Regions from separate parts of the Yersinia vastinensis genome, predicted to be linked through region 1. Evidence: predicted binding sites of a transcription regulator. Region 1 holds the regulator's gene; each other region holds the start of a gene.

Region 1 (3,287 bases):
ACCAAATTCATGTTTTCAACCAGCACGCTATTGGCGTTAGAGGATTGGGTGAGTTGGTTCAGTGACAGCAACGTATAAGTGGATACGCCGCCCCAAAGCAGACAAAAGGCGCCAAGCACCCAAAGTAATGCAACTCTGATGGTGATATTTTTTAAAAACTGCATGTTCGTTCCCCTTATATATCGGATAGTTACCGATAGAGACTCTGGTGTTATTTGATGACCTAAAAGCAATAAAGGACGTTCCATACAGCTAACGACAACTCCTTTCCCGACAAACTTTCATCTGGCGGTTTTCCCCCTGGCACCGCAAATTGCAACCATTCAGTTACACAAAGGTTATCGGCAATAGCGTTATAAGATTGAGCGGCTCACAAAAATTTAATATCGCATGAACTTGATATGAGCCTGACGGCGTTTTCTGGCATGATGTCGCCCTATGAAATGTGTTATATTGTTGGGCAGCGTGCTCAGTAATTGGCATAACTATTTGAATTTAAAAGGTATTAAGTTATATGGCAACTGTAGGCATTTTCTTTGGCAGCGATACTGGCAATACCGAAAACATTGCCAAGATGATCCAAAAGCAACTGGGCAAAGAGGTTGCTGAGGTTCACGACATTGCCAAAAGTAGTAAAGAAGATTTAGAAGGTTTCGATATCCTGCTGCTTGGTATCCCTACCTGGTACTACGGCGAAGCACAGTGTGACTGGGATGATTTTTTCCCAACACTGGAAGAGATCGATTTCAATGGCAAATTGGTTGCTTTGTTCGGTTGTGGTGATCAGGAAGACTACGCAGAATATTTCTGTGATGCGATGGGGACCGTGCGCGACATCATCGAACCACGCGGTGCCGCAATCGTCGGTCACTGGCCGACTGCGGGTTACCACTTCGAAGCATCTAAAGGTCTGGCTGATGATGATCATTTCATTGGATTAGCTATCGATGAAGACCGCCAGCCAGAATTGACCAATGAACGTGTTGAAGCTTGGGTTAAACAGATCAGTGAAGAGCTGAATCTGGCCGAGATCACTGGCTAAATTTGTCAGATAGGAAACGCTTGGTGGATGATGTACTCCGCTAAGCGTTTCCATAAATTTCAATCCCTTTTGGCGCTCTTTTTTTTGCCCCTCACAGACTCTTAATCTCATTAAGCTCGGCTTATAGTCACAAATTTCACATGGTTTTATTTGTGGTCAGAATGCGCTTTGTTAAGCAGCCCACAGATCAGCATTATCATCTGTGCAAAATGAAAATAAACCGCTACAAATGTGTAACGTTCGGCGTAGCCGCTTTATACTTGAAGCATGCAACAATCCCATTCATCAATACATTGCATGATTAATCTGACAAAGTGTGCAATTATATCTTTGTTAACAACCACGGTTTTCATTTGGGGCTAGCAGTTCTATAATGAGACGCAATTGTAATTATTGCGCCACGGATGTCATAGGCTGAACAGCCTTAATTTGAATCGATAGTAACAGGACTGAATCCGCATGACTGACAACAATAAAGCCTTAAAAAACGCTGGACTTAAAGTAACACTGCCCCGGCTTAAGATTCTGGAAGTGTTGCAGGATCCGGCGTGCCATCACGTCAGCGCGGAAGATCTTTATAAAAAGCTGATCGATATCGGTGAAGAAATTGGTTTAGCCACGGTTTACCGTGTACTCAACCAGTTTGACGATGCCGGTATTGTGACCCGCCACAATTTCGAAGGCGGTAAATCAGTCTTTGAGCTGACGCAGCAGCACCATCATGATCACCTAATTTGCCTTGATTGCGGCAAAGTGATCGAGTTTAGTAATGAATCCATTGAATCGCTTCAACGTGAAATTGCTAAACAGCATGGTATCAAACTGACCAATCACAGTCTGTATTTGTACGGCCACTGTGAGACCGGCGATTGCCGCGAAAATGAGTCTGCGCACGATAAAAGATAAAGTATGTCCATCATCTTTCACACTGCAGGTGTGTTGGCTGCTCTCACTCACCCGAATCACTTACTGATGTAAGCTCATCGGGATTCCATTGATTGCCGCCGTCCTGCAATTTGAAATCTATTGGGCATTATGTTATCGCATTGATTTTATAAAGACTTTAAGCGTTGAAATTTTAAGTACCGAATAATGTTAGGGTTTATTTTTATCCAGAGATTATCTGGTGAACATAAACCCATCAGCAAGATGGCCACCTTTCCCGTTCAATCATCCGAGTTCAGCTCGGCCGGGACTCAGGTGGTCTTTCTTATTGAGACCTCGCCCTCCTTCCCTATCTAATTTTGAACATTTCTGTCTACCTCAAACAATCAAACCGCCCTTACCACCGCCCAAACCGACTGCCCATCACGATATTTCTGGCAAAAAAAGCCCCGGACATGCCGGGGGAAAACCATCAACTCAACTTCACTTAATATTGTTTACCTCAAAAACCAAGCAAACAGGAATAACATCAGACACAGCACTTTGAAAAAACCATCAGATTTTAACCGGTTCCGCACGACTACTGCGTTTACCATCCGGGCTGGTCGAGCGGATAAATACATCACCACTGACTGTAGGTTGTGCTTTGGCATCATACTTCTGCCATTGCTGACCACCATCGGTGGAATACTCAATAATCAAGCCCGGTAAGGAAATATTTGCTTCCAATACACCAGAGACAACTCGTGCGCCGGGTACTGGCAAGCGGTAGGCAATACCGGCTTTATCCAGTTTTGCCAACTCACGCTGGCCCATAATATTGGCAAAACGTTGCCAATCAGTGTGTAACGCTTGGGTATCCACCTGTTGCGTCTCACCACCTTTGTACTCGCGGCCTGCTTTATAATCTTGTTCCCAAGATGCACGGTGCCAAGCGCGCTCCGCCAACGGTAATACGCGAGGAAAAATCATGTACTCCATCTGTTCATCAGTACGCACGGTTTCATTCCACGATTGACCGGAAATTCCGTGTACACCCGGCCAAGGTTTATCACTTTTCGCACTGAAGTAATTACCATCGCGGTCCACAGACGTTTCAGCATTTTGCGGCATGTTATTTGGTGCAAAGCTAAAGACTTTGGCTTCGTCGGTAAAGCGAGTTGCCCAGTAGTAACCGCGTTCATTGGGGTTAACTTCATAGGGCATGTCGAAGTAGACATAATCGGGATTAGAAGCAACCACTTCGTAGCCTTTATTGGCCCAGTCATTGATTGAGTCAGCACCGCCCCAGAAGAGAGTATCCCAGAAGTTAACGCCAACACGTTGAGTGGCGAAGGCTTTCGAATCTTTCGCGTCTTTC
Region 2 (3,287 bases), 2.1 Mb from region 1:
TCAATGCAATAATACTGAGTAATAGCAAAACCCCCGGATGGTAGGATGCGCTTCCCCCTATAGTCGGGACCGGTTTTGCTGATTTTAATGAAGATGAGGTTGAGGAGTCAGTTGCTGGCATTGTAACTCTTTGTTAACAAATGAGTATTCTTATCGTTTTGATTATCATTATTATTTGTTTGATGCATACTACCACGACTTATTATGGGAATGCATTGGCAATTTTTTGCCGGTTGATTTTGATGCCAAGCACCTATTTTGAGCTGCCGAGCGAAGAGATAGGGCAAGGCAGCTCGCAGATAAAAACTAAGGTTTCGCCTTAAACATGCCTTCAATCCGCGCTAACAAATTACTCGCACTATAATAATCCAACCGGAATGTATCATAGCCCGCAGCATAAACTCGGTTGTGTTCAATTGCCGGGATGTGAGCTAAAAATTTGTTGTTTTTCAATGCGTCCACCGCCGGTTGATCACCGGAAAACAGCAAAATGGTCTCGCCGTTAAGACCTTCAGCCAGCTTCTCTCCGCCGAGTTGGATGATATCCTTGCGGTGCCCCATGCTGGTATTACCTTTCACGGCAGTAGGGACTTGCGCCAGTGTGAAGCCTAGCTCCTGCAACAATTTTCCCTGTGCTGAATTCTCTGTCCACAAATTGGCTGTGCTCCCTGCCGCCTGATAGACAAATGCAGAGGTGGGTTGCGGTGGTAGCGTAATATTCTGTTTAACCTCACTAATCCGATCAGTGAATTTATCAATCACCTGTTGAGCATCGGCTTCATGTCCTGTTGCTTGCCCCAGCACGATAGCCAGCTCTTGCCAGCTCTTGTCATCGTAATTAATCACCAATGTGGGCGCGATGACCGATAACTGCTCGTACAGCTTCAGCGCTGAATCCCCGCCAGTGGCAGAGATGATGATAAGGTCTGGATCCATACCCGCAACAGCTTCTGCATTTGGTTCTGTCTGGTAGATTGGCACCAACTTTTTCGCTTGTGCAACATCTGACCATTGTGTAAAGAAGCCTTGATTATCTGCCACGGTGGTATTGGGCGCCGTGGCTCCCGTAGCTATCACGGGCGCATTAATGGCCAATAGGGTGCCGGTGATGGTGATACTGGTAGACACAATACGTTTTGGCTGATGTGTCAGTGTCACCGGGCCTTTTGTCGTTTCTACTGTGCGCGACCATGCGGAGGTATTTTCACTGGCTGATGAAGGGGCTTGCTGGCCTGTTGTTTCTTCAGCCGGTTTACAGCCGAACAAGAAGAAAATAAGGCTCACAATCCCCAGTCCAGCCAATACTGAACGGAATTCTTTGCCCTGAATGTGATGGATGCCAAGGGACATAATGGTGTTTTCTCTTTCTGTTTTAAGACGCAACGTTAAGGATGTTATACCGGTCAATATCGGCCTTGAATTGATTGACACTGTGGGTATCGCGTCATAATTTATCACGTCAAAGTGGAGTGATAGTCATTATTATTAAGATAACTATTTACATCAATACTAAGTTAGCGCCATCTGACCTGATATTGAGTGACAAGGGAAATATCTGCCGATAATTGTGCTTTAGGCAAAATTATCTCATTTATTGTCAATTTTGCTCAGTTATCCTCATTTGTTTGGCTTTTGCCAGAGCATTGGTTAATCGACCAGATACCCTCTACCTTGATGAAGCAACCAGCAATTTGGATACCACAACCGCCAGACAGTTATTGTCGCTGCTAAAAGAGTATCTTCCTCACTGTACGCTGGTTGCCATCACTCACCAGAACGGGCTGGATGATCTTTTCGAGTATCAACATAATTTAAGTCAATTTAGGCAACCACTTGGTGCCATCCCTACGACAAATTAAGGTATATCAGGCCAGTGAGCAAAGAAAGTCACTGGCTATTTTTCTCTTAGACATAGCCAGTGTGGCGTAATGTATTTTCCCCTTGTGTAATGCATAAAATAGTTATTTCCTTCGTTGTACTTTCATTTTCAAAAAAAGACAAAATTGCCAAAACAAATAAATAGATAAATTCTGCTGAATATCATGCCAGATTGTTTGATATGAATTTTTGTTAGTATTTTATTTATCTCGCCTAATCTTATTTAATAGAGTGTTTAATTCTACTGACTTAAAATTAGTGAATAGTATTGCTGAAAATAAATTAATTAATCAGCTTATAGTTATAACAGTTAATAGACATGTCAATGTTGTATTTATATTCAAAATAAACACATATTACTGAAGTAAATACTGAGGATTTCTCATCATTTTACGATCAAAAAAAGCGATCGTTATTTACATTTTAATAGGTAAAATCAATCAGTTGGTTATTATTGATCGGTCATCTTGATCTTTTGTATCGGTTTTATGCTATTTTAGTAATTAATCCTGATAATAAGACTTTTTTCTGCGGAAATTATCAGTGATAAACACCTTGAAATCTCAAGGAAATAAACTAAAAAATAAAACACAGGTGCATTCCCGTGAATTTTCTAAAACATATCACCATCAGGATGGCGTTATTATCTATTCTTGTTATATTTTTGTTGCTCTGGGGAGGCGTTTCTACCTTTACATTATATTCACTTAACCAATTAACACACTCCTTGCAGCAAAGCTCTAGCCAACAGAAAAACATTAATATTATTAACCGTGGTAATGATCAATATTTTCGGGTGGTCACACGCTTAAATCGTGCTGCCGCTTATCGCCAAAGTGGTGCCGTGGCTGATGCTGATCGCGAATTAGCTTCGGCGGGTGTCGCGCTTAAAAATACGCAAGAGGCTTTGGCGATGTTTAAACTTCAGCCCCATGAGGGTATGGACCCGCCATTAACGGATAAAACCATCGATAGCTGGTCAACATTATTAAATAAAGGGATTGAACCCATGTTTAAGGCGGTGAGTGATAATCGCTTTGAAGATTATAACAATCTGTTTAATAACAGTTACCCGCCATTGAGTCGTGAATTTGGTGCTGCAGTTGAGAAATATAATGCAACTGTTGATGCATCAACGGAAGCAGCCAGCTTGCGGGTTGAATTGTTAGTGGCTTGGTGCCAACGGGCACTGCTGGCTGCATTAATTGCGGGTGTCATTATTCTTTTCTTAACTGACCGCTATATCGTCAGCTATTTGGTGCACCCACTCGATGCGATTAAATTACACTTTAAGCGTTTGGCAGAAGGGCAATTAGGCCGCCCAATGGCCGAGTTTGGGCGTAACTGTGTTGGACAATTGATCCCCTATTTACGCGAAATGCAAAATAGCTTAGTGAACACGGTATCGA
Region 3 (3,287 bases), 2.0 Mb from region 1:
GCGGAACAATGTCCCTTTTATCCCTTCACTCTGGTATTTACGGATGGCCTGAATATCTTTTGGCTGATAGCCGAGAATTAAAGACTCAAAACCGCCCCATGAGAAGGCCATGCTGAAATGGGTAAAGTGGTCGAGATAAGCTTCTAATTGCTGCTGAGTCAGTTCTTCCTTTAATTCAAACGAGAACAAACCATTGCAGCCGGTGAAATCTCGTTTGTAGAATTCGTGGCCTTTGCAATCGGGGAATGCGGGGTGGTAGACCGCCGCGACTTCCGGGCGCTGAGCTAACCAGTTCGCGATATCGATACTGTTTTTTTCATGCTGCTTTAAACGCACACTCAAAGTGCGTAGCCCTCGGCTGGCAAGGTAGGCGGTGTCTGCATCCACCATTTGCCCCATTAGGTAAGAGTCTTCTCTCAATTTCTCCCAACAACGAGCATTAGCAACGGCAATCCCCAGCATCGCATCGGAATGACCAATAATATATTTAGTTCCTGATTGGATAGAGATATCAATATCAAAATCCAATGCTTTAAACAGCACTCCCGCCGCCCAAGTATTATCCATCATGATAATCATTTCGGGATAAACGGCACGAATGGCTTTCACAATTGCCGGAATATCCTGTACTTCCATGGTGATAGAGCCGGGGGACTCAAGGAATACCACTTTGGTTTGTGGTGTAATCAGTGAGGCTATCTCGGCCCCCATCATAGGGTCAAAATAGGTGGTGGTGATATTCATGCGCGATAAAATTTTATCGCAGAAACTCTGTGCTGGCTCGTAAGCAGAGCCAGTCATCAGCACATGATCACCGGCACAAACAAATGACAAAATGGCATTACTGATCGCCGCAGCGCCGCAAGGGTAAAGAACACAGCCAGCACCACCTTCCAGCTCGGTCATTGCTTCTTGCAGGGAAAAATGGGTCAGCGTGCCTCTACGACCATAAAACAATTCACCATTTCCACGATTAATAGTCGCATGCTTTTTCGCTTTTACCGTATCGAATACCAGAGAAGAGGCTCGCTGGATGACAGTATTGACCGAGCCTTGAGTAAACTTCTTACTCCTACCCGCGCTCACTAAGATTGTTTCCAGTTTTTCTGTTGCTGATTTATGTGCAGACATGATTGCGTTGCCACCTTTTTTATAAGCTATGCCCATCATTCCTTGGACAGCATTCATTATTGGGATGTATTCCTTACGTTAGCATGAGGATTGTGGTGTGGAAGCAGCTTTTGCCATGAAAAAAACTCAAGAGGGTGACCCGCTGTTTTCTGTGCGTTTGTGATGGAAAAATGCTGCGTAATTGACGAAATAGGGGATTTATTAAGGAATAGTCATGAGGGATAAACCCCGTCTCATCTTTACATTTCATGTCACCCCGACTGTACAGTCAAGAATGCTGATTCGTTTGTCATGTCGCGTAGTCCCTGATATCAGGGGAATTCTTATTTTTTCTCAAAAAATAGGCTCAAATACTAATGATAATTACTATCAATCCGTCATTTGTTTGATATGATCGGCAGCTGATTTCGTCCTTAAATTGATATGCATATTGGGTGGAGGCACAGCGTGAAAACAGCTGGCAAAGAGACTAAAGATAAATCATTCGTGCAAGGCCGAATGATGAAAGGCGCGATGGCATTATTGCTGGTGGCAGGTTTAGCCGGTCATGCACTCGCCGCGCCAGGCAACAGCGGTGCAGTCGCTGCATCTGTTGCCACACCAACAACTGCAACATCAACACCATTACCTGCACCAGAAATTACACCGGTTGCTGCAACTTCTGCCAATACAGATGTTGCCCCCGCACCTAGGGTTCAGCCGCTGACGGCACCAGCACCACAAGGGCTGGCAATGGACCTTTCTGTCTGGGGTATGTATCAACATGCTGATGCGGTCGTTAAAGGCGTCATGATTGGCCTGGTACTGGCATCCATCGTGACTTGGACCATTCTGTTCTCTAAAGGTACAGAGTTATTCCGTGCTCGCCGCCGTTTGCAACAAGAGCACGAGGTTATCGGCGCGGTAACTGATCTTGATACCGCATCTGAGCGGGCAGAAGCCTTTTCAACTGAAAGTATCAGTGCACTGTTGCTCCGTGAGGCGCAAAATGAGCGCTTACTCTCAGCAGAGTCTACCGACAACAATGGTATTAAAGAGCGTACGGCTTTCCGTCTGGAACGCCGTGTAGCGGCCATTAGCCGCCAAATGGGTAAAGGCAATGGCTTCCTGGCAACTATCGGTGCAATCTCTCCGTTTGTCGGGTTGTTTGGTACGGTTTGGGGCATCATGAATAGCTTCATCGGTATAGCTCACTCACAGACCACCAATCTGGCTGTTGTTGCGCCAGGTATTGCAGAAGCCTTGCTGGCAACGGCTCTTGGCTTGGTGGCGGCAATTCCTGCGGTCGTTATCTATAATATTTTCGCTCGTCTGATTGGCTCTTATCGTGCTCAGGTGGGGGATGTCGCCGCACAAGTGCTCTTGCTGTTGAGCCGTGACCTTGATTTGAGCAGTAGCGCTGAAGCAAAGTCACCAAAACTTCCTCACCAATTGCGTGCGGGGTGATTTATGGCCATGCGGATGAACGATAATCTTGATGAAAGTGGTGAACTGCACGAAATTAACGTGACACCTTTTATCGATGTCATGCTGGTATTATTGATTATCTTTATGGTGGCCGCACCATTGGCCACTGTTGATATCAAGGTGGACTTACCAGCGTCTTCAGCAGTACCGCAGCCGCGGCCAGAGAAACCTGTGTTTCTGACCGTTAAAGCTGATAACCAGCTTTATGTGGGCGATCAGCAAGTTGACCGCGATACATTGGCGGCAGCGCTAGATAAAGTGACTCAGTCAAATAAAGAAACCACCATATTCTTCCAAGCGGATAAAGTGGTGGATTATGAAACCCTGATGAGTGTGATGGATGCACTGCGTAAATCGGGTTATCTGAAAGTTGGGTTAGTCGGCATGGAAGCGGGCGGCGCTAAGTAGTCAATCACAGGCGCGGTGAATATAACCGCGCCTGATATCAGTTCTTCGGTATATTGCGCCCCACCTCAGTATTCGTTACTAAAGCCTGCTTAATATCTATCTCTAACTCATGCGCATTATGCGCAAGGTAGAAATTTTCATTTCCTACGCATTTCTTCCAATCAATATCATCTCTTGGTTCATACCCTATGGCAATAAATGCCATTTTAATACCGTTCTCTCTAATTCGTTCGCACATCCCCATATCAATAAGCTTTTGGCTTATATTAGTTGTTAAATTA

The links. Region 1 encodes Fur, which represses iron uptake genes when iron is present. Its sites were predicted from a motif close to ATAATAATGAGAACNACTATCAA; they were not measured.
Region 2: a site for Fur is predicted at 1,470-1,492, ahead of fepB (Fe2+-enterobactin ABC transporter substrate-binding protein). Genes of this name have one in related genera too.
Region 3: a site for Fur is predicted at 1,482-1,504, ahead of exbB (tol-pal system-associated acyl-CoA thioesterase). Genes of this name have one in related genera too.

Annotation. Positions count from the first base shown of each region.
Region 1 covers NZ_CP173260.1:3,342,432-3,345,718, forward strand. Annotated here, with positions in the region: gene ACIOG0_RS15565 (methyl-accepting chemotaxis protein) at 1-164, opposite strand, end outside; gene fldA (flavodoxin FldA) at 515-1,042, shown strand; gene fur (ferric iron uptake transcriptional regulator) at 1,502-1,948, shown strand; gene ACIOG0_RS15580 (beta-N-acetylhexosaminidase) at 2,483-3,287, opposite strand, start outside.
Region 2 covers NZ_CP173260.1:656,744-660,030, forward strand. Annotated here, with positions in the region: gene fepD (Fe(3+)-siderophore ABC transporter permease) at 1-121, opposite strand, end outside; gene fepB (Fe2+-enterobactin ABC transporter substrate-binding protein) at 307-1,350, opposite strand; partial or broken gene ACIOG0_RS02910 (ABC transporter ATP-binding protein/permease) at 1,626-1,859, shown strand; gene ACIOG0_RS02915 (methyl-accepting chemotaxis protein) at 2,483-3,287, shown strand, end outside.
Region 3 covers NZ_CP173260.1:629,466-632,752, forward strand. Annotated here, with positions in the region: gene metC (cystathionine beta-lyase) at 1-1,131, opposite strand, end outside; gene exbB (tol-pal system-associated acyl-CoA thioesterase) at 1,579-2,577, shown strand; gene exbD (TonB system transport protein ExbD) at 2,581-3,006, shown strand; gene ACIOG0_RS02790 (pilus assembly protein) at 3,044-3,287, opposite strand, start outside.